4 regions of the Lactobacillus paragasseri genome follow, and region 1 is predicted to be linked to each of the others. Evidence: predicted binding sites of a transcription regulator. Region 1 holds the regulator's gene; each other region holds the start of a gene.
The links. The regulator HrcA, encoded in region 1, represses chaperone genes, less so after heat shock. The targets are predictions, from matches to a motif close to TTAGCACTCNNNNNNNNNGAGTGCTAA.

Region 1 (5,398 bases):
ATAAAGCTTCCTTCTTTTCTTTCATTTCATCCAAGTTGTTATCTTTTTGAGCTTTCTTCAAAGCATCCAAAGCATCTTGAACATTCTTGGTTTCAGTTTCAGGAACTTTACCCTTAGTTTCTTTCAAAGTCTTTTCAGTAGTAAAGATTAATTGATCTACTTCATTACGTAAATCAACTTCTTCCTTACGCTTCTTATCTTCTTCAGCATGCTCTTCAGCATCTTTTTGCATCTTCTTAATTTCTTCGTCTGATAGACCAGAAGAACTCTTAATGGTAATCTTTTGTTCCTTACCAGTACCCATATCCTTAGCAGAAACATTTACAATACCGTTCTTGTCGATATCGAAAGTAACTTGAATTTGTGGAACACCACGTGGTGCTGGTGGAATATCAGTTAATTCAAAACGTCCTAAAGTCTTATCATCTGCTGCCATTGGACGTTCACCTTGAAGAACGTGAACATCAACAGCTGGTTGATTATCTGCTGCAGTTGAGAAGATTTGGCTCTTTGAAGTTGGGATAGTAGTGTTTCTATCAATTAACTTAGTGAAGACACCACCCATAGTTTCAATACCAAGTGATAATGGAGTGACATCAAGTAAAACGATATCCTTAACATCACCAGAAATAACACCACCTTGAATTGCTGCACCTAAAGCAACAGCTTCATCAGGGTTAATTGAGTGATCAGGTTCTTTTCCAGCCCATTCCTTAACAGCTTTTTGAACTGCAGGAATACGAGTTGAACCACCATTCAAAATAACTTTGTCAATATCACTTACGCTCAAGCCAGCATCACTTAATGCATTGTCAAAAGCAATCTTAGTCTTTTGAACTAAGTCATCAGTTAATTCATCAAACTTAGCACGAGTTAAATCAGCTTCAAGGTGAAGAGGACCAGCTTCTCCAGCAGAAATGAATGGAAGTGAAATGTGAGTTGATGAAACGCCAGATAAGTCTTTCTTAGCCTTTTCAGCAGCATCCTTTAAACGTTGTAATGCCATCTTATCATTAGATAAGTCAACACCATTTTCTTCCTTAAAGTTTTGGATTAACCAATCCATAATTCTCTTATCGAAGTCATCACCACCAAGGTGAGTATCACCATTAGTTGACAATACTTGGAAGACACCATCACCTAGTTGCAAGATGGAAACATCAAAAGTACCACCACCAAGGTCATATACTAAAACTTTTTCATCATTTTCATCTTTATCAAGACCATATGCTAAAGCAGAAGCTGTTGGTTCGTTGATAATTCTTTGAACATTTAAACCAGCAATCTTTCCGGCATCTTTAGTAGCTTGACGTTGTGCGTCATTGAAATAAGCAGGAACAGTGATAACTGCATCAGTTACCTTTTCACCTAAGTAATCTTCAGAAAACTTTTTAATGTATTGCAAAATAAAGGCTGAAATTTCTTGTGGAGTATATTCCTTATCGCCAACCTTAACCTTGTAACCTTCTTCACCCATATGGCTCTTAATTGAAACAATAGTGTTAGGGTTAGTAATAGCTTGACGCTTAGCAACTTCCCCAACTTGAATTTCACCATTCTTAAAGGCAACTACAGAAGGAGTCGTACGGTTACCTTCTGGGTTAGTAATAATCTTAGGTTCTTTTCCTTCAAGTACGGCAACAGCTGAGTTAGTCGTACCTAAGTCAATACCAATAACTTTTGACATATATGTAACTTCCTTTCTTATTGAGCCACTACAACCATTGCTGGTCTTAATGTTCTATCTTTATATTGATATCCTTTTTGTAAAACTTTAACTACGTGATCCTTTTGATCATCATTTTCTGCTGCAACAGTTTGAACAGCTTGATGTAGCGCAGGGTCAAAAGTTTCACCTTCGGCTTTGATTTCAGTGATTCCTTGATCTTTCATTGATTTAACTAATGAGTCAAGTGTCATCTGAACACCCTTTTGGAGTTGCTTAGCTGCCTCATCATCTGCTTTAATAGCTAACGCGCGTTCTAAGTTATCCATTGCTGGCAAAACTTCTTTAGCGAGGCTTTGAGATTCATATTTAATCAATTGCGCACGCTCTTTTGCATAACGTGCTTGCATATTCTGAATCTCAGCTTCACTACGTAGATATTTATCTTCAAGATCCTTATTCTTAGCTCTCAATTCAGCGATTTCTTTTTCATAATCTTTTGCTGGATTTTCCTTAACTTCCTCTTTCGGAGTTGCTTTTGGATCTTTCTTTGGTGCCTTATCTGGGGTCACCTCGTCTTTTAAATCTTTTTCATGCGGAAACTCTTCTTTACTCACAGCTAACCTCCTTACTTAAATCTACCATAATAATCTAACAATTTCTTTGCTAGTTCATTCCTAAAATACTCGAGTAATCCGATCATCTGCGAGTATGGCATGTTAGTTGGTCCAAGTAATGCTATTGTTCCTTTACCATATTTACCAACGCTATATTGTGCAGTCAACAAACTATAATCTTCAAGTAGATCTGATTGTAATTCAGAACCTAACTTAACTTGAACTTTCGACTTTGAATCATTCTTAATTTCATCTTTAGGATTAAAACCAATCAAGCTTGAAATAGCATCATTTTGATCAATTAATTTGTAGAGAGATTTAACTTTAGCTAAATCGTCACTTTCATAATTACTCAAAAGATTAATCTGACCATCCACATACATTTGCTCACTAGCAGCATCCTTAATAACATCTTGAAGCAAATCCAAAATTTCAGTTGCTGATCCACCAGCAACTAGATGGTCTGCAATTCTCTTAAGTAACACTTCATTAACTGAACTAAGTGGTTTTCCAACTAATTGATCATTAATTAGTCGAACTGCTTTTTCAATCTCCTCCCCATTTGTATGATGAGGTAACGTGTAGATTTGATTCTTTACATTACCGTCATCCGTAACTAATATTGCCATCACTTGATGGCTTGAAAGGGGAACGATCCTAAAACCAGTTACTTTAACCGAGCGAGTTTCAGGACCCGCTGCAAAAGCAGTGTAATTAGTTAAATCAGACAGAATTTTTGCAGCTTCTTGTACGATTTCATTAACTTGTTGAAAGGGTTGGTCTAATTGATAAATAATTCGATTATAGACGGATGCTGGTATTTTTACGGGATTAATCAAATGATCTAAGTAATACCGATAACCAGCAGTTGAAGGAATTCTACCACTTGAAGAATGAGTCTTCTCAAGTAGTCCCTTTTCTTCTAGTGCCGCCATTTCATTTCGAACTGTAGCACTTGAAACCTTGACAGGCAGTTGATTCATCACGGTCTTAGAACCTACTGGCTCATGAGACTGAGTAAAGTCCATAATAATAGTCTTTAAAATAAGTTCTTGCCGTTCAGTCAACATTTTCTCGCCCCCATCATTAGCACTCTTCTTCCTCTTGTGCTAACAATTAATATGATACCATAACTTAGCAATTGTGCAAGCAGAGTGCTAATTAAATTTGCTTTTTATAAAAAAAGATAAGCAACAAGTGCTTACCTTAATCATTTAATTGGTAGTCTAATTACAGTTTTACGCCTTTCAGTCTTAGTTCTCCTTGGATCACTTAAATATATTTCATGATGATAGCGTGGATTTTGAATATCTATCTGATAATTTTCTTTTTTTACAAATCGATGTATCTCTTCAATTGTCGCTGGCTCATCATCATAACTACCAATGTGCATTATCTGAGCGCAAAGTCCTTCATCATAAGTAAAGAATTTAACTTGAAAAAAATCTTGCTTTTTCTTCTCAGTAGCTGTCTTAACTGCCCAATTAAATTCCTTTTCTGTAACAAAATCAGGCAGTCGAATCATCGATATCCAGGCGAAGTTCTCCTTGTGAGCATAATCAATTTTTTGCTTATCTTTTGACCACCATAGTCCTTCAAGTGGTGGCACTACATAATCAAAATATCCTGGCATTTTATGCTCACTTTTTTTGCTCATCTTGATAGTATAGGCAAGCCCATAAAGTAATTCTAACGCCTTGTGATAAGTCCCACCTTCCTGATTAGGATCTCCACTTCCTGAAACTGCGATGTAATTCATTTTAGGAACCTTAATAATTTCAGGTTGCTTTTTTGGATGATACAAATTTTTATATTCTTTTTTATAATCAAATGCCATTTTTATTCTTTCTATACAATCTGCTAGTCATCTACCTTTAATTTTATCCGTTTACTTGCTACTTGACTAATAAAATACTCATCATGCTCAACTAAAAGCATCGCTGGTTTAACCTTCTTTAAAACATCAATTAATTGATCTTGGTTAAACACATCTAGGTAATTTGCTGGCTCATCCCACAGATAAAGGTCAGCCTCTTCAACTAATGACTTAGCAATGGCCACTCTTTTTTGCTGCCCCATGCTCATTTCTTCAATTCTCGTCTCAAAACTTGTTCTAGGAAAACCCATTTTTCTAAGCATATTAAGCATTTTCTCATAAGACAAATGTTCCTTTTGAACAAATTCTGCCAAAGTGCCTGAATATTCTACAAAATTTTGTGGTAAATAGGAAATTTTTAAACCATTAGTTAAACTTAAAATTCCTTGATAAGTTACATCTATATTTTTATTTAAAACACTTTTCAAAAAAGTAGATTTTCCCGATCCATTTTTTCCTTCAAGGGAAACAATTCCTCGTTTTTTAACAATTAAATTTAGGTCTTTAAACAACTTTTTATCTTGAACTTTCAAATCTAAATGCCGAGTTTCTAATAAAGTCGAGTGATAGTTTGGTTGAAAATTCATCTCTAATTCTGGCACAGATTCAACATTCCTTATTAAACCTTTTCTATCTTGGATATCTTTATTCATCCTTCTTTCAATATTTTTTGATCTTTTCATTATCTTAGCAGCCTTATGACCAAAAAATCCCTTATTAATATCTGCATGAATTTCATTCTTATGTGCACTAGCTTTTTTATTATTTTCTGATTGAAGTGAATATCCTTTAATACGCTGTCTACTTGCATTTAAAGTTTTAATTTGACCACGGAGTTTTTCATTTTTCTCCTGGTTAAACTTATCACGCTTCTCTTTAGTATCTTCATAGCTTGCATAATTTCCCTGATATAAATGAATCTCTGTATTTTCAATTGCAAGAACATGATTAGTTACCTGATTTAAAAAATCTCGATCATGACTCACAACAATATAACCTTGCGAATGTTTTTGCAAATATCTAACCACTTGTTTTCGCGACTCTTCGTCTAAATGATTCGTTGGTTCGTCAATTAATGGAAAAGCATCCTTATTAATAAAAGATAAAGCTAATAATATCTTAGTTTGCTCCCCTCCACTTAAAGTATTAAAAGGTTGCCAAATAAGATTAGCGTCTACTTGCATTAAATTCAATTCACGTTCAAGTTCCCACCGGTCAAATTGAACTTGTTCTTCTAAA
Region 2 (5,398 bases), 900 kb from region 1:
GCTTTTTATCGTTTAGCTCTAAAACTTTCTTTGAGTTATCTCAAATTTATTGCTTGCGAATTGACTTCGCTTTTGTTTGGGATTTTTATATCCCGCACACTTTCAGCGAAACTTTGTTCAGTTTTCAAGGTACTACCGTTGCCGTGTGACAACTTTTATATTATATCATGCCTCTTGAGTTTTGACAAGTCTTTTTTCTCTTTCTCATCTCTCTCAAATGACAGCTTTATAATATTATCATCTTTCTGCTCTCTTGACAAGCTTCTCGTTTTGCCTCCTCGCTCTGCTTCTTGCTTGCCTCAAACAGCATGTATTACTTTACAGACTTTTCTCCTTTTCGTCAACCCCTTTTTTCTAAAAATTAGCAATATTTTTTTAGAGTGCTAAAAAAGGTCTCATTTTGTGAGACCTTTTATTGTTTTTGTAATTTAGAATGTCTTACACCATACGTTACATATACAACTATTCCAGCTATTAACCAAATTCCTACCATAATTTTTGTCATTTTTGGCAGCATCCAGATGAAATATACGCTCAGCAATCCAGATATTATTGGTAAAACCGGATAAAATGGCATTTTGAATCCATTATTTACAATATTTTTTCTATGACGAAGCGGAATAATTCCAAAAGATATTAAAGCAAAAGCAATTAAAGTGCCAGCATTTATTAAAGACGCTAATTCCATCAATGGGACTAACCCAGCAAAAATAGCTGCTACTATAGTAGAAACGATTACAGCATGATCAGGAATCATCTTTTTAGCATGTACACTCCCCATTGAGTCAGGTAATAATCCATCTCTTCCTAAAGCATAGAGTAATCTTGATCCACCTAGTAGCATTGTAATCATTGCCGTAAAAATTCCTACCAACGCCCCAACTGTGATTAACTTATTCCAAGCAGTTAATCCGACAACTTTTAGTGCATATGCCGCTGGATCGTCAACATTTAATCGCTTATAGTTGACCATCCCAGTCAAAACTAAAGAAAAACTAACATAAAGTAATACTGCAATAATTACTGTTCCCATAATTCCTTTAACTACATTTTTAGCAGGATCTTTAGTTTCAGCACTATTAGCTGCTAAAGCGTCAAAGCCAATGAAAGCAAAGAATACTGTCGCTGCTGCTGTAGAAATTCCACCCATTCCTAATGGCGGAGTTTGAAATTTCTTAGGATAAAAAGGAACATAATTTTCTGCCTTAATATAGAAAAGTCCAATCACAATAAACAAAATGATAATAGCAACCTTAATAATTACTGCTATGTTTTCTACCCGTTTCGATAAATTAGCGCCTTGATATAAAATTAGAGCTACAATCAAGACAATCAAGACTGCAGAAAGATTAATTACTCCGCCCTCCATTGGTCCCGCTTCAAGAGCCTTAGGCAAATGAATACCAATTGGCGCCAAAATATTATTATTAAAATAAGAAGCAAAACCTGTTGCTTCGGCAGAAACAGCCAAGAAATATTCTAATAGTAGTCCCCATCCGATTATCCAACCCACAATTTCTCCGTAAATCACTGAGCCAAAAGAATAAGCAGATCCAGCCACTGGCATAGCAGAGGAGAACTCAGCATATGCCATTCCAACCATACCAGAAACAATTGCCGCTAGCAAAAACGAAATCGCAACAGCAGGTCCAGCATGTTGAGCAGCTTCATGACCAGGTAAAATAAAAATGCCTGTTCCAATAACTGCCCCAATTCCCAGTGCAACTAAATCACGTGCATTTAAATGTCTAGTTAAGCGAGAATCCGCTTTTAAAAAAGTATTTACTGGAACTTTCTTAAAGAAATTTTTCATTCCAATTCTCCTTAATTTATTTTTAATTATTATACCTGATTTTGTCGGGAATTCTACCCTATAATTAAAATTAATTAAAAAAAGAGACGGTGAATTAATCCACCGTCTCTTTTCAAGCAAAATAGTATTAACTATTTATTTTCTTTTTTATCAGCTTTTTCAGCTTCTTTAACGTCTTTCTTTTCTTGTTCGCGTGTTTCTTTATCAAACAATACGTCTTCAAGTACTTCACCATTTAAGTATAAGTGCTTATCGTCGATGGTGAACTTAACTTCCTTAGTATCAGGCTTAGAAACAATTAACTTAGCAGCTGGGGTTTCAAGATCTTGTTCAACAACTCTTCTCAATGGACGAGCACCGAATTCTTTATCATATCCCTTCTTAGCCAAGTACTTCTTAGCATCAGCAGTAACATGAAGTTTGATGTTTCTCTTAGCAAGTGATTTCTCCATCTTAGCTAAGTAAAGATCTAAAATCTTAAGCATATCTTCGCTAGTCAATGAATTGAATGGCACAATTGCATCAAGACGGTTCAAGAATTCTGGTCTGAAGTAAACTTCAAGTGCCTTACGTAAAGCATCTTGATCGTCACCCTTAAGTAACTTGTCAGAGTATCCAGCGTTTGAAGTCATGATGATGATAGTATCCTTGAAGGAAATTGTTCTGCCTTGTGCATCAGTCAAGCGACCATCATCCATAATTTGAAGTAAGGCATTGAAGACTTGTGGGTTTGCCTTTTCAATTTCGTCAAGCAATATCAAAGAATATGGTTGGTGACGAATCTTTTCAGTCAATTGTCCGCCTTCACCATAACCAACATAACCTGGTGCTGAACCAATTAACTTGTTAACAGCCATTTGGTCTTGGTATTCTGACATATCCAAACGTACTAAGGCATCAGCCTTACCGAACAACTTAATTGCTAACTGCTTAGCCAATTCAGTCTTACCAACACCAGTAGGACCAGTAAGTAAGAATGAACCAGTTGGACGGTTAGAATCCTTAAATACTTGCTTACGAGCAATTGCATCAGTGATGATATCAATGGCCTTATCTTGGTCAATGACAACCTTCTTCAAGTCAGCAGCTAAGTTAGCGTTCTTTTGAGCTTCATTTGCATTAATTTCACTCATTGGAATACCAGTCTTAGTTTGAATCAAAGAGTACATATCTTCTGGTGTAACTTTAAGTTCACTAGCTTTACCCGCAGTCTTGAGATCTTTCTTGAGGTCTTCAATTTCTTTCTTAAGCTTAGCAGCTTCATCATATTTTTCATTTTTAGCTGCTTCTGCCTTTTTACCTTCTAAGGCATGAATCTTATTCTTGATTGAAGTTTCATCCTTTTGATCCATCCCTAAGGACTTCTTAGCACCAGCTTCATCCATTAAATCAATGGCCTTATCTGGTAAATGACGATCATTGATGTAACGATTTGAAAGTTCAGCAGCAAGCTTTAATGCTTCTGGATCGTATTTTACGTTGTGATACTTCTCATATCTTGGAGCTAAGCCTTTCAAAATTTGAACAGCATCTTCAATCGTTGGTTCTGGTACTTGAACTGGTTGGAATCTTCTAGCTAAAGCTGGATCCTTTTCGATTTGTTGGTACTCACTAGTAGTAGTTGCACCAATCACACGAATTTCACCACTTGCTAATGCTGGTTTCAAAATATTAGCAGCATCCCCAGAATTGTTTTCTGAGTCAGTAGAACCTGCCCCAACAATATTATGTAATTCATCGATAAAGAGAATAACATTCTTGTCACCCTTAGCTTTATCAATAATCTTCTTTAATTTTTCTTCAAAACTACCACGAAGAGAAGTACCTGCAACTAATTCATTAATGTTCAACTCAATAATGTGGGCGTTCTTAAGTTTTTCAGGAACGTCTCCATCAACGATTCTTTGAGCTAAGCCTTCAACTACTGAAGTTTTACCAACACCAGCAGGTCCAGTTAAAACAGGATTGTTCTTCTTACGTCTACTTAAAATTTCAATAACTTGGTCAATAACAGCTGTACGTCCAATGACAGGATCATATTTACCCTTTTTAGCTTGTTCAGTTAAATCAACACCAATTGGCTTTTCCTTTTGTTGTTGGCCATTTTGTGCTCCTTGTTGAGGTGCTTGACCAGCACTATATCTCATTGGTTGTTGACCATTGGTCATTCTTCCATCATTGAAAAAGTCTCTGTTTAATTCATTAAACAAATCATCAAAATTGTAGTTTCCATTGTCAAAGTATGCCATGCTTTACACACTCCTCATATTCTCAAAAATTTTAGCACTTGTAACTAATGAGTGCTAACTACTCACATTTTTTATTATAACAGGTTATCCACAGAAAGCCAAATATTATATCATGTTTTTTCCACAGATTATTTTAATTTGTGAACAAAAGAAGCACAATACGCTATTCAAAGTGCATTGTGCTTAAATAATTTGTGAATTAATATGTCAGATTTGTTTCTAAATTATTTGTTTTTATTATTTTTCCAATCTTTTAATTATTTAACTTTTGGTCTTGCTTTTTTCGACTTCCTCTTGGTCTTTGACCATTTCCTTGCGTGTTATCTCCAATAGTGCTTTCAAGCAAGTATTGTTCAATTAGCTGAACTACTTGCTTATTCTGCGGCAATGATGAGTGCTGAGCATCAGCTCCAGTAACAGTCATCGTAGTATAATGTTTTACTTGATTTTGGAAAATATATTTTCCTGCAGCTACACTACTTTCTGGAACCAACCCATCAGATTCATAATTCTGTCCGCCTGATACAGAATATACATCTAAGTTCTGTGGTATTTTCTTTCGATTCTTAATAAAATCATTTAACATTTCAGTCTTATAATCAATATTACTTTCATTAAAGTTATACGGAGTACCTAAGGTCATTAATTTCTTGATCCGAATTTCATCACTATAATCGTCATAATAATTTTCTAGCCAATAAGTCCAAATCAATCCCCCATTAGAATGTCCAAAGGCCTTAAAATTATTAAATTTGTACTGCTGACTAAGTTGCGCAAATGCTTCATCAAACCAACCGGCTTGTTTTTTAATATTAGCATAGCCATCATGATTGTTTTCAAAACCTACAACAATAAAAGGCTCATTATCATTACGGTTGATTTTTCCACTATATTTCAGCGTTCCATCCTTTTTTACTTGAATTTTCAATAAACTATGCTTTTTAAAAGTATCTTTATTCAGTAAATTAACTAATTCATTAAATCGTTCAGTCGTAGCACTAGAGCCCGGAATCATAATGACTGGTGACATTTGTGATTTTCTTCTTTCAGCTAAATCATGATTGGCACTTTTGATCCAGAAAAAAGTAGGAATGGACAAAACTATTAAAAAAATAAATGTTCCTAGTAAAAGTAGGCGGTTTTTTGACACCCTTTTTTTATTTAACATGTTTATACCCCGCCTCCTTATCATTTAACAAATCAATTTCATCCTGGACATCCTTAGACATTTTAATGATCGGTAAATATAACAAAATATCCAAAGCAAAGAGTAACATCGAAAATACTAAAGCTTGCCACGTTCCATTTGTAGCAATAAATGCTACTAAGGGGCCTG
Region 3 (5,398 bases), 370 kb from region 1:
CCTTATTAATAGTAAATTGACCACTAGTTGGTTCTTGTTGACCAGTCATGATCTTTAATAAGGTAGTTTTTCCGGCTCCGTTAGGTCCAACAAGACCGATTCTGGCATTGTCAGGAACCGAGAAAGAAATGTTACTGAAGATAATATTGCCTCCAAAACGTTGTTCGAGGTCTTGAGCTTGTGCAATAATCATAATTATTTTCTCCTAGTGCTTATTTTAACATAGTGAATCTTTTAAATTTTATGAAAATATGACCTTTGTGAAAATTGTTTCTTGATTTATCCTTAAAGAATGCCTATTATTAGTTTGATTAGTAAATATTTCACATTCGTATTTATAAAAGAAAGAGGCCTCTTAATGGATGAAATTAAGATTCCTAAGGCTACTGCCAGACGCTTGCCGCTATATTATCGCTATTTAATCTTTTTAAATGATGAAGGAAAAGAAAAAGTGTCCTCAACTGAACTTGCGGAAGCAGTTCAAGTTGACAGTGCTTCAATTCGTCGTGATTTTTCTTACTTTGGTGCCTTGGGTAAGCGTGGCTATGGCTATGATGTTAAGAACTTGCTTAATTTCTTTAAAAAGATTTTGAACCAAGATACTTTAACTAACGTTGCCTTAGTTGGTGTTGGTAATATGGGACATGCGCTTTTGAATTATAACTTCAAGCGTACTAATAATATCAGAATTAGCGCTGCTTTTGACATTAATCCTGAAATTACTGGAACAATTATGTCAGGTGTGCCTGTTTATGATATGAGTGAAATGAAGAAGCAGCTTCGTGAGCAACAAATTACGATTGCAATCCTTTGTGTACCGCAAACAGCAGCGCAAAGGACTGCCAATGAAATGTTTGATGCCGGAATTAAAGGAATTATGAACTTTACGCCACTTCGTTTATCTGCACCTTCTAGTGTTCGTGTACAAAATGTTGACTTGGCGACTGAACTTCAAACTTTAATCTATTTCTTGGATTCAGATAAAGATAAGAACAAAAAATAATTTACTATTAATATAGCTTTTGCACAAGCTTAACTAGGCTTGTGCATTTTTTATACATTTTTATTTGTAATCAGAGAGAAAATAATTTTAAGATAAATAGGCATAGAATTTTTAAATTTAGAAATAAGGTAGATAAAATGATTAAAAAAATGGCAGTTTATTGTGGTGCACGCTCAGGTAACCGTCCTGAATATGCCAAGGCTGCTTATGAATTTGGTAAAAAAATGGCAGACCACCAGATTGAGCTAGTCTATGGTGGCGGTAAGTATGGTTTAATGCGAGCAGTTGCTGATGGCGTTTTAGAAAATGGCGGTATTGTTCATGGCATTATTACTGAAGAATTAAAAGATCGTGGTGCAGCTTACAATAAGGTGCAAGATTTTCGCGTGGTGCCAAGTATGGATAAGCGCAAAGATACGATGATGAACTTGGCTGATGGGATGGTAGCTCTTCCTGGCAGTATTGGTACTTTAGAAGAAATAAGTCAAGCTATTTCTTGGACTGCAATTGGCGATAATGCTAAGCCCGTTGCTTTTTATAACTATGCTGGCTTTTATGATTATTTAGATAAGTTGTTGAAGCGCATGAATCAGGATGATTTTTTAGAAAATATTTACTTAGATACGGTCTATTTTGGAACTGATTTTGATAAGATTTTGCAGTTTATGGAGGATTATCAGGCTCCGGCTTATCGTGAATATTGATTTATTAAACTAAAGAAGCATAATCTAAATTTCCCCCTCGTATTTAGGTTCATACTTCTTTTTTTGACCACTTAGAACTTTAAAATGACCGCTTAGTCAATTTCACTAGATTTTAATCTTATATTCATGTTTAATATAAATATCAAGAACGAAACAAGGAAGTGAGAATTGTGAAAGTTAAGCTTGAACTTGATCCAGATCAGCAAGAGACAGAAATAACAATTCATGCTAAAAGCTTAACGCCTGAAGTAGAAAGAATATATCATCAACTTCAAACTGATTCAGAACATCCTGATCAAATTGAGGGGATGATGGACAATACTTCTTATTATTTAAGTATTAACGATATTCTCTTTTTTGAAACAGACGCTAAGCAGGTAATGGCGCATACGACGAGGAATGCATATTTTGTTAAGTATAAATTATACGAACTAGAAAACTTATTAAGTGGACAGTTCATGCGAGTATCGAAATCGACTATTTTAAATTTAGATCAGATTTACGCTGTTACTAAATCGATTTCTAATTGTCAGATTAAGTTTCATGATTCCTATAAGACAGTCTATGTTTCAAGAAGATATTACCGAGATTTAAATGAAAGATTAAAAGAGAGAAGGGCATTATCATGAGAAAGGCCAGTTTTGGAAGAATTCTTTGGGGGTTAGGTTTGCTTGCGGCAGCTGCGTTTTTAGTTTTAGATCAGCTCCACTTGATGCCATTAGAATTAGGCTTTTGGGCAATTTTTTGGACAGTAGTCTTTGGAGCAACCTTAATTACTTCTTTAATTAATAAAAGTTTAGGCGGCAGCATTTTTTCACTTGCTTTCCTATTAATCATTTATGCTAAACCACTTCATATTGAAAGTATTGTTCCTTGGACAGTACTTTTAGCAGCGTTCTTAATTTGGGGAGGTTTGAGATTAATCTTCAAAAAAAGCTGGAAGCCGACTGTGATTATTAATGGTGAAAAAGTTAACGCTAATTGGTCAGACTTGAAGGCACCACATAAATTTAAGGCTGAGCATGTATTTTCTGATACGTCTAGTTCAGATAATGATGACAATATTGTGATTAGCGAAAAGTTGTCTTCTACTTCACGTTATGTTCATTCGCAACACTTAGAAACGGTGACTGTGAATGTTTCAATGGGAGATGTTAATGTATATCTTGATTCAGCTAAGCCTGCTGGGGATGAAGTACTTGCTAACATCAATATGTCGATGGGAGATATAAATATTTACATTCCAACTTCTTGGCGAGTTGATGATCAACTTGAACATAAATTTGGTGATTTTACTATTGATGGTGATCAGCCAGCAGAAGGTCCAACATTAGTACTTCAAGGTCGTGCTAATATGGGGGATGTTACTATTAAGAGAGTTTAGAACTAGAAAAGTCGATCAGCTCTAATTTGAAGTAAAAATTAATTTGCTGTAAAATACTTGTAGTAAAGAAATACTTGTAGTATAAAAAAAGAGAGCTACTGAGAATAGCTCTCTGAAGCACAAGCCGCTAAAAGTGCGGTGGCAAAATTATTATTAGCAAACTAAAAAGTCGCTATCAAACTCGGCCAAAAGTTATGGAGCGGCTTTTTTTGTTTGCTTATTTTTTCTTCCACAAATCGTGGATAGCCTTTATGAGCTTTTTTACGGCTTTTACCAACTTGGTCATATCTCGCACCAGCTTTACCAATAACAAGACAATACAATCCAAGAGCCCAATAAAGACATAGACAGCGCCAAATAAGGCAACCATCAAGCAAAGTGTACCTCCTTTCAGTAAGATTCTGAACAATAGCTATTACACCATTGGCATCATCTCCTTAAACGAAAGTACCACCGCATATTTAACTTTTTGTGCTTGTTTAATTTTATCAAAAATTACAGACAATCCATATTGAATTTTTAAATAAATATTAAATAAATTAGCACTTTTTAGCACTCAAGCAAGAAAAGTGCTAATTTTTGTGTCTAAATACTTGCTTTTCTTTTATAAACAAGGTACTATCGTAAATGTAAGTTAGCACTTATGAGATATGAGTGCTAAGTGATGTAATAATAGATTAAATATGTACAGGAGGGACTAACGTGTTACAACCAATCGGTGATCGCGTGATCGTTAAAGTAAAAGACGAAGAAGAAGAAAAAGTTGGAGGCATTGTCCTGGCTTCTAACGCTAAAGAAAAGCCTCAAATGGGCGAAATTATTGCCGTAGGAAATGGTAAGCGTAACGCAAATGGCGACTTAATTCCTATGTCAGTTGCAAAAGGTGAAACAGTATTCTTTGATAAATACTCTGGCACTAACTTGAAATACGAAGGCGAAAAGTACTTAGTACTTCGTGAAAGCGACTTATTAGCTGTCGTTAAGTAATTAAATTAGAAATAAAAGGTGGCATATAAATATGGCTAAAGACATTAAATTTTCTGAAAATGCAAGACGCTCATTATTAAAGGGTGTTGATAAATTAGCAGACACTGTTAAGACAACTTTAGGACCTAAGGGTAGAAATGTTGTTTTGGAAAAGAGCTATGGTGCTCCTGACATTACTAACGATGGTGTTACTATCGCTAAGAGTATTGACTTAGAAGATCACTTTGAAAATATGGGTGCAAAGCTTGTTTCTGAAGCTGCACAAAAGACTAACGATATTGCTGGTGACGGTACTACCACTGCTACTGTTTTAACTCAAGCAATTGTTCGTGAAGGTATGAAGAACGTTACTGCTGGTGCTAACCCAGTTGGTATTCGTCGCGGTATTGAAACTGCTACTAAGGCAGCTGTTGACGAATTACACAAGATCAGTCACAAGGTAAGCACCAAGGATGAAATTGCTCAAGTTGCTTCTGTTTCATCAGCTTCAACTGAAGTTGGTAACTTAATTGCTGACGCAATGGAAAAAGTTGGTCACGATGGTGTTATCACAATTGAAGAATCAAAGGGTATTGATACTGAACTTTCAGTAGTTGAAGGTATGCAATTCGATCGTGGTTACTTATCACAATACATGGTAACTGATAACGATAAGATGGAAGCAGACTTAGACAACCCTTACATTTTAATTACTGACAAGAAGATTTCTAACATTCAAGACATCTTGCCATTATTGCAAGAAATCGTTCAACAAGGTAAGAGTTTGTTAATCATTGCTGACGATGTTGATGGTGAAGCTCTTCCAACTCTTGTTTTGAACAAGATCCGTGGTACTTTCAATGTTGTTGCTGTTAAGGCTCCTGGCTTTGGCGATCGTCGTAAGGCAATGCTTGAAGATATCGCTATTTTAACTGGTGGTACTGTAATTTCTTCAGACTTAGGTCTTGAATTAAAGGACACTAAGATTGATCAATTAGGTAAGGCTGGCAAGGTCACTGTAACTAAGGATTCAACTACTATTGTTGAAGGTGCTGGCTCAAAGGATGCTATTAGTGAACGTGTTGACCAAATTAAGAAGCAAATTGCTGACACTACTTCAGACTTTGACCGTGAGAAGTTACAAGAACGTCTTGCTAAGCTTGCTGGTGGTGTTGCTGTTATCAAGGTTGGTGCTGCTACTGAAACTGAATTAAAGGAAAGAAAGTACAGAATCGAAGATGCCTTGAACGCAACCCGTGCCGCTGTTGAAGAAGGTTACGTTGCTGGTGGTGGTACTGCATTAGTTGATGTTATGAAGTCCATCCAAGGTAATGTTAAGGG
Region 4 (5,398 bases), 570 kb from region 1:
GCAAACTTAGCTATAAAAATGTATTTAAGTGATTATCCCGATGCGCATGCAGATAGCCGAGTTGTTGCTATTATTCAGACTGGTAGTTACTTGCACGATACAATTGATGAGAAAATTTGCGATGACCCAAGTAAGGTAATTGCAGAAATTAAAGAGTTACTACCTAAAGTTGGATTTACTGAGTTAGAAGCACAGGATATTTTATTTACGATTCAGCACATGTCTTTTTCCGCCAATATTGAACATCACTACAAGTTGCCCTTGAGTGGACAATATGTGCAAGATGCAGATCGAATCGAAAGCTTAGGTGCAATCGGAATCGCACGAGCATTTACTTATGGCGGAAAGCATGGAAATAAGATCTATGATCCAGAGATTAAGCCTGAAAAGTTAGTAAGTCATGACCAATATCGTAACCATGTTGAGACAACGATTAATCACTTCTATGAAAAATTATTTGATTTAGAGGGATTGATGAATACTCCTGCTGCTAAGAAAGAAGCACATCGAAGAACTGAATATATGCGTGAATTCGTTCAAGAATTTATGGATGAATGGAATGTGTAAGATAATAAAGCTAGCTAATCTTTTGGCTAGCTTTATTATTCACTTAATTAAGGGGATGAAGTCATGTCTTATATTGCAGATTATACTAATAGTTATGACATTCGTGGACAACAAATTACAATTACTGCGTCTGCTCGTTTTGACAAGAATACTGGTAAGGTAATTGCTGACTTAGAACTTGATGATCATGCAGCAAAATTAGCTTTGGAAAAGTATCGGAGAAAGTTTGGTATTATTTCACCAACTGATCTTAAAAATTTACGACATCATTGGAATTTTAGTAAAGAAAAATTTGCTGAAGTTTTGGGATGGAATGTGGCAACAATAGCTCTTTATGAAGCCGGAGCTGTGCCATCGATTAGTGATAATCGTTTACTAAAGATTTTAATTAAAAATCCCAAACTTATGGAAAAGTTTATTGAAGATAGTGAAAAAGAAGAATTATAAAAGGGATCTGTGTCTATAGCGACGCAAATCCCTTTTTATCAATATATTTTATTTTCACTAAGCAAGTGAATCCCAAGCTGGAAGTGGAGTAGGCTTGCTTTCTGCAAGTTTCTTTTGATCGTCAGTTAAGAATTCTTTTCTAACAACTACTTCATAAACAAACTCATCAAACCATTTATCACTCATTGTGAAGTAACCCTTACGGCCTGACTTTTCACTCCATGAGTTTTCAACTTTCCACTTACGGATTTCGCCTTTGTCTAAGTCGACACCAACTAAGGTCATTGCGTGACTAACTTCACCTTCGCCAGTAGCTAATCTTTCAGCCTTAGTCATGTAAGTATCAACGTCAAATAATTCGTCGGTCTTGTATAACTCAGTATCTAAGTAACCAGTCTTGCGGTCCATTTCTTTTAAGACATCATTACCAAACCAAACGCTTTCGCCATCCTTAAGTTGCTTGATTGCAGCTTCTTTTAAGTATTCGATTGGTACATTCAAGAAAGTAATTGGAAGTCCGCCATTAACGTTATCTTCGAATGGAAGTGAGTAAAGCTTGCCATATTCGTGGTCAGGTGCATTAGTCAAACAAACGTAGTCATCGAAGTTAACATCCCAATACTTGTTGAAGAATTCAACTGGAGTTAAGTTCTTATCTAAGTGCAATTTTTTATCGTCGTCGCGATACTCTAAGTCAAAGGTCTTAGGAGGCTCGCCAACAGCAATCGCAGTCATACGGTAGATTTCACTTAAGAATTCTTTGCGCTTCTTTTCAACTTCTTCAGTTTTGCCTGCTTGAACTAATTTACGTAAAACTAAGGCATCTTTTCTTTCCTTACGAGCTAAAGCATCAGCTAAGCCAGCAGTGTGATTGGTATTAAAACTTTCAGGCATTGCATTAGTTGGTACAACGCCGTATTTCTTAACTAGTGAAGCAGCCATTGCCCATTGACCACCATCTGAACCGGCAAAATTCATATATGCTTTAACAGTACGATCATCTAATGGCTTATCAGCAGAATCAATGATTGCGTCGTAGAAGATATTTGCACGTTCAATTTTATCCCAGAAGAAGTTATATGCTTGAGATAAAGTGAAGTTCTTAGCCTTATACTTTTTACCAAAGTCATGACGTAAGGTGTTTAAAGTAGCAAATAACCAGCAACGTCCTGATTGCATTTGGTTAGTAACATTATCAGTTTCCACTTCAACAGAGAAAACATCATTTAAGCGGTTAGTAACTGTTGGGTTAAATGAGGCTTCTAGAACACCGGAACGCATTGCTGCGCGAGAAACAACTTCATTGCGTGAATTATCAAAGTCATTACGGAATTGATCAATTTCTTGTAGGGTTAATTCGTGAGACATAAATTACACTCCTTTAATTTTTTTATAATATTTTTCATTATATTTACTATACAGCAAATAATGATTTAATACACTAATTTTATGAATGAAAGTAACTTTCATAAGTATTTCAATAGACGTTATGAAGTATAATGTTTATAACAATATCGGAGGAAATGAATATGAAAAAGAACATTTTTGTATCAGGAATAACTTTAATGACAATGCTTCTTGCTGTAGGTTGCAGCAATAGTGCCAATCAATCTAGTACTAATAACGAAGCAAAAAGCAGTAAGACAAGTCACAAGAAGAGTCATAAGGCTAAGAAACACACTACTAAGAAAGATAAGACTGATGTAGATACTGATGATTCAGAAACTACTAACTCTGATAAGAAGAGCGATAAGAGTAGTGAAAGTTCAAGTAATACTACCAGCAAAAAGACTAATAAGAACAAATCAACTGACTCTAACAATTCTTCTGATTCAACTGGATCAACTAATTCGAACAATGCATCAAATTCAGCTGCATCTAACACCCAAACTAATGGTAATAGTCAAAATGCATCATCATCTCATAATGCTTCAGATGCTATGTTTAACAAGATGGTTTCTGACACAATTAAAGAGCATGGTTATTCAAGTAATTATGGTCCAGACAACTTTACCTTAATTGATGGTGGCAATGGTCAATACTCTTTAGCTGAAAAGTCAACTGGAACAATTGTTGGTCATTATTCAGTCAAGAATGGTGAACTTTACAAGCAAGACATTCTTACTGGAAACGATGTTAAGGTTAAATAATGGTTTACTATCAAAAAATGACGCCAGAAGGCTATCAAGAAATTAAAGACGAGATAGCCCGTTTAAAAAAAGATCGACCACGTAGAATTAAAATTTTGCAAGAAGCTCGTAGTATGGGAGACTTGTCAGAAAATTCAGAATATACGACTGCTAAGATGGAATTAGGGCATTTGCAGAGTCGACTGCGTTATCTAGATAAACAATTAAGATATTCAGAAATTATTCAAAAAGATAAAAGTGGCACAATTGATTTAGGTTCAAATGTAAAACTGCTTTTTGAAGGTGATGATGATGCGGAAGAATACCGGATTGTTGGTAGAATGGAAGCAGACCTGACTAAAGGAAAAATATCTTTTGATTCTCCTTTAGGACAGGCCTTAATGAAGCAAAAAGCTGGTGCAACAGTAACTGTTGAAGCACCAGCTGGAAGTTATGATGTAAAAATTATTGCAGTAAATTAAAAAGCACCTCGCTTTGCGGGATGCCTTTTTTTGTAAGCAATCAAATTTATTCAATTGTGATTGTGTTTTCTTTGTCTTCTTCAGTTAATTTTGGCAAGGTAATGGTTAAAACGCCGTCGATGTCCTTAGCAGAAATTTCTTTAGAATCAACATCAGGAATACGATAGCTTCTTTGAATGTGACCAACGCTTCTTTCACGGTGAATAAGGTTGCCATTCTTGTCATCTAAGTTGTCAAATGAGTCACGGCTACCTGAAACATTCAAGATGCCATCTTTATAAGAAACTTTAATGTCTTTCTTATCCATTCCTGGCATGTCGACTTTAACGATATAGTCCTTGTCTGTTTCAGCTACATCAGATTGCATAATGTTCTTAATTGAACTATCGTCAAAAAAGTCTTTTGGAAAACTAAACCAATCGCTTAATTGATCCATCATATTATCATTGTTACGATTCTTCATCATTTCGTTTGCCATAATAAAACTTCCTTCCATTACGCTCTCTACACTTTCTATTGTAGTAGGTCAGAATAGAATGTAAAATATTTAGCACTCTAATTGACAAAGTGCTAATTTTAGCACAAAAAAATAGGATTTAGAGTAATTCTAGATCCTATTTTTCATGATTAGTCTAAGTCTTTGCCGTTAGATTCAATAACTTTCTTGTACCAGTCAAAGGAATCTTTCTTTGAACGCTCAAGTGTTCCTTCACCCTTGTCATTTTTATCAACGTAAATAAAGCCATAACGCTTGTCCATTTGACCAGTTCCAGCTGATACTAAGTCAATGCATCCCCAAGGAAGATAACCCATCAAGTCAACACCATCTAAAACGACAGCCTTTTCCATTTGTTCAATGTGCTTTCTTAAGTAATCGATTCTATATGGGTCATGAACTGAGCCATCAGCTTCGCGTTTGTCGTAAGCACCAAGACCATTTTCAACAATAAAGAGTGGCTTGTGGTAGCGGTCAGTTAAGTGGTTAAGAGAAATTCTTAAACCTTCTGGATCGATTTCCCAACCCCAGTCACTACGTTGCAATGTAGGATTTTCAACAATTGCTTCTTGTAAGTCAGTTAACTCATCAGGTTTAACTTTCTTACTTGAGACAGTAGTTGATTGGTAGTATGAAAAGCCAACGTAATCAACAGTACCTTCCTTTAAGGCAATCTTATCTTCTTCAGTAATATCTGGACGGTAGCCATTTCTTTCAATGTAGTCTTCAACTGCGTTTGGATATTCACCATTAACGTGAACGTCAGAGAAGAAGTCACGTCTTTGTTCAAACTTATCAGCAAGTAAGACATCGTCTGAAGATGGAGTTAAAGGCCGAACAGGTGAGTAATTAATCATACAGCCAATTTGGAAGTCTGGATTAATCTTGTGTCCTTCTTTAACTGCTAAAGCAGAAGCAACTAATTCATAGTGAGCTGCTTGATACATTGCTGCTTCTTTTTCTTTATCGCCCATGCCATTCTTGAATAAAATTCCGGAGTTAGTAGCCATCAAGAAGTCATTGTTAAAACTAGATTGGTTATCAATTTCGTTAAAGGTCATCCAGTACTTAACCTTGTTCTTGTAACGCTTGAAGCATACGCGAGCAAAGCGAACAAAGTAGTCAATTAATTTACGGTTAGTGAAGCCGCCATATTCTTTAACTAAGTGATAAGGAATTTCAAAGTGAGAAAGAGTAATTACTGGTTCAATTCCATATTTGTGACATTCGTCAAATAAGTCATCATAGAACTTAAGACCTGCTTCATTAGGTTCTTT

Region 2: a site for HrcA is predicted at 4,094-4,120, ahead of LpgJCM5343_RS08955 (ATP-dependent Clp protease ATP-binding subunit). Genes of this name have one in related genera too.
Region 3: a site for HrcA is predicted at 3,726-3,752, ahead of groES (co-chaperone GroES). Genes of this name have one in related genera too.
Region 4: a site for HrcA is predicted at 4,173-4,199, ahead of LpgJCM5343_RS00925 (Hsp20/alpha crystallin family protein). Genes of this name have one in related genera too.

What each region holds. Positions count from the first base shown of each region.
Region 1 covers NZ_AP018549.1:794,886-800,283, reverse strand. The annotation lists gene dnaK (molecular chaperone DnaK) at 1-1,687, opposite strand, end outside; gene grpE (nucleotide exchange factor GrpE) at 1,705-2,283, opposite strand; gene hrcA (heat-inducible transcriptional repressor HrcA) at 2,295-3,353, opposite strand; gene LpgJCM5343_RS03910 (GyrI-like domain-containing protein) at 3,494-4,120, opposite strand; gene abc-f (ribosomal protection-like ABC-F family protein) at 4,144-5,398, opposite strand, start outside.
Region 2 covers NZ_AP018549.1:1,834,651-1,840,048, forward strand. The annotation lists gene LpgJCM5343_RS08950 (APC family permease) at 413-1,813, opposite strand; gene LpgJCM5343_RS08955 (ATP-dependent Clp protease ATP-binding subunit) at 1,945-4,062, opposite strand; gene LpgJCM5343_RS08960 (alpha/beta hydrolase) at 4,316-5,230, opposite strand; gene LpgJCM5343_RS08965 (PTS transporter subunit EIIC) at 5,220-5,398, opposite strand, start outside.
Region 3 covers NZ_AP018549.1:420,484-425,881, forward strand. The annotation lists gene LpgJCM5343_RS01995 (ABC-F family ATP-binding cassette domain-containing protein) at 1-193, opposite strand, end outside; gene LpgJCM5343_RS02000 (redox-sensing transcriptional repressor Rex) at 359-1,003, shown strand; gene LpgJCM5343_RS02005 (LOG family protein) at 1,141-1,707, shown strand; gene LpgJCM5343_RS02010 (LytTR family DNA-binding domain-containing protein) at 1,878-2,336, shown strand; gene LpgJCM5343_RS02015 (LiaF transmembrane domain-containing protein) at 2,333-3,091, shown strand; gene groES (co-chaperone GroES) at 3,794-4,078, shown strand; gene groL (chaperonin GroEL) at 4,110-5,398, shown strand, end outside.
Region 4 covers NZ_AP018549.1:220,355-225,752, forward strand. The annotation lists gene LpgJCM5343_RS00900 (HD domain-containing protein) at 1-567, shown strand, start outside; gene LpgJCM5343_RS00905 (transcriptional regulator) at 631-1,014, shown strand; gene LpgJCM5343_RS00910 (C1 family peptidase) at 1,072-2,382, opposite strand; gene LpgJCM5343_RS00915 (hypothetical protein) at 2,544-3,164, shown strand; gene greA (transcription elongation factor GreA) at 3,164-3,625, shown strand; gene LpgJCM5343_RS00925 (Hsp20/alpha crystallin family protein) at 3,672-4,103, opposite strand; gene LpgJCM5343_RS00930 (6-phospho-beta-glucosidase) at 4,253-5,398, opposite strand, start outside.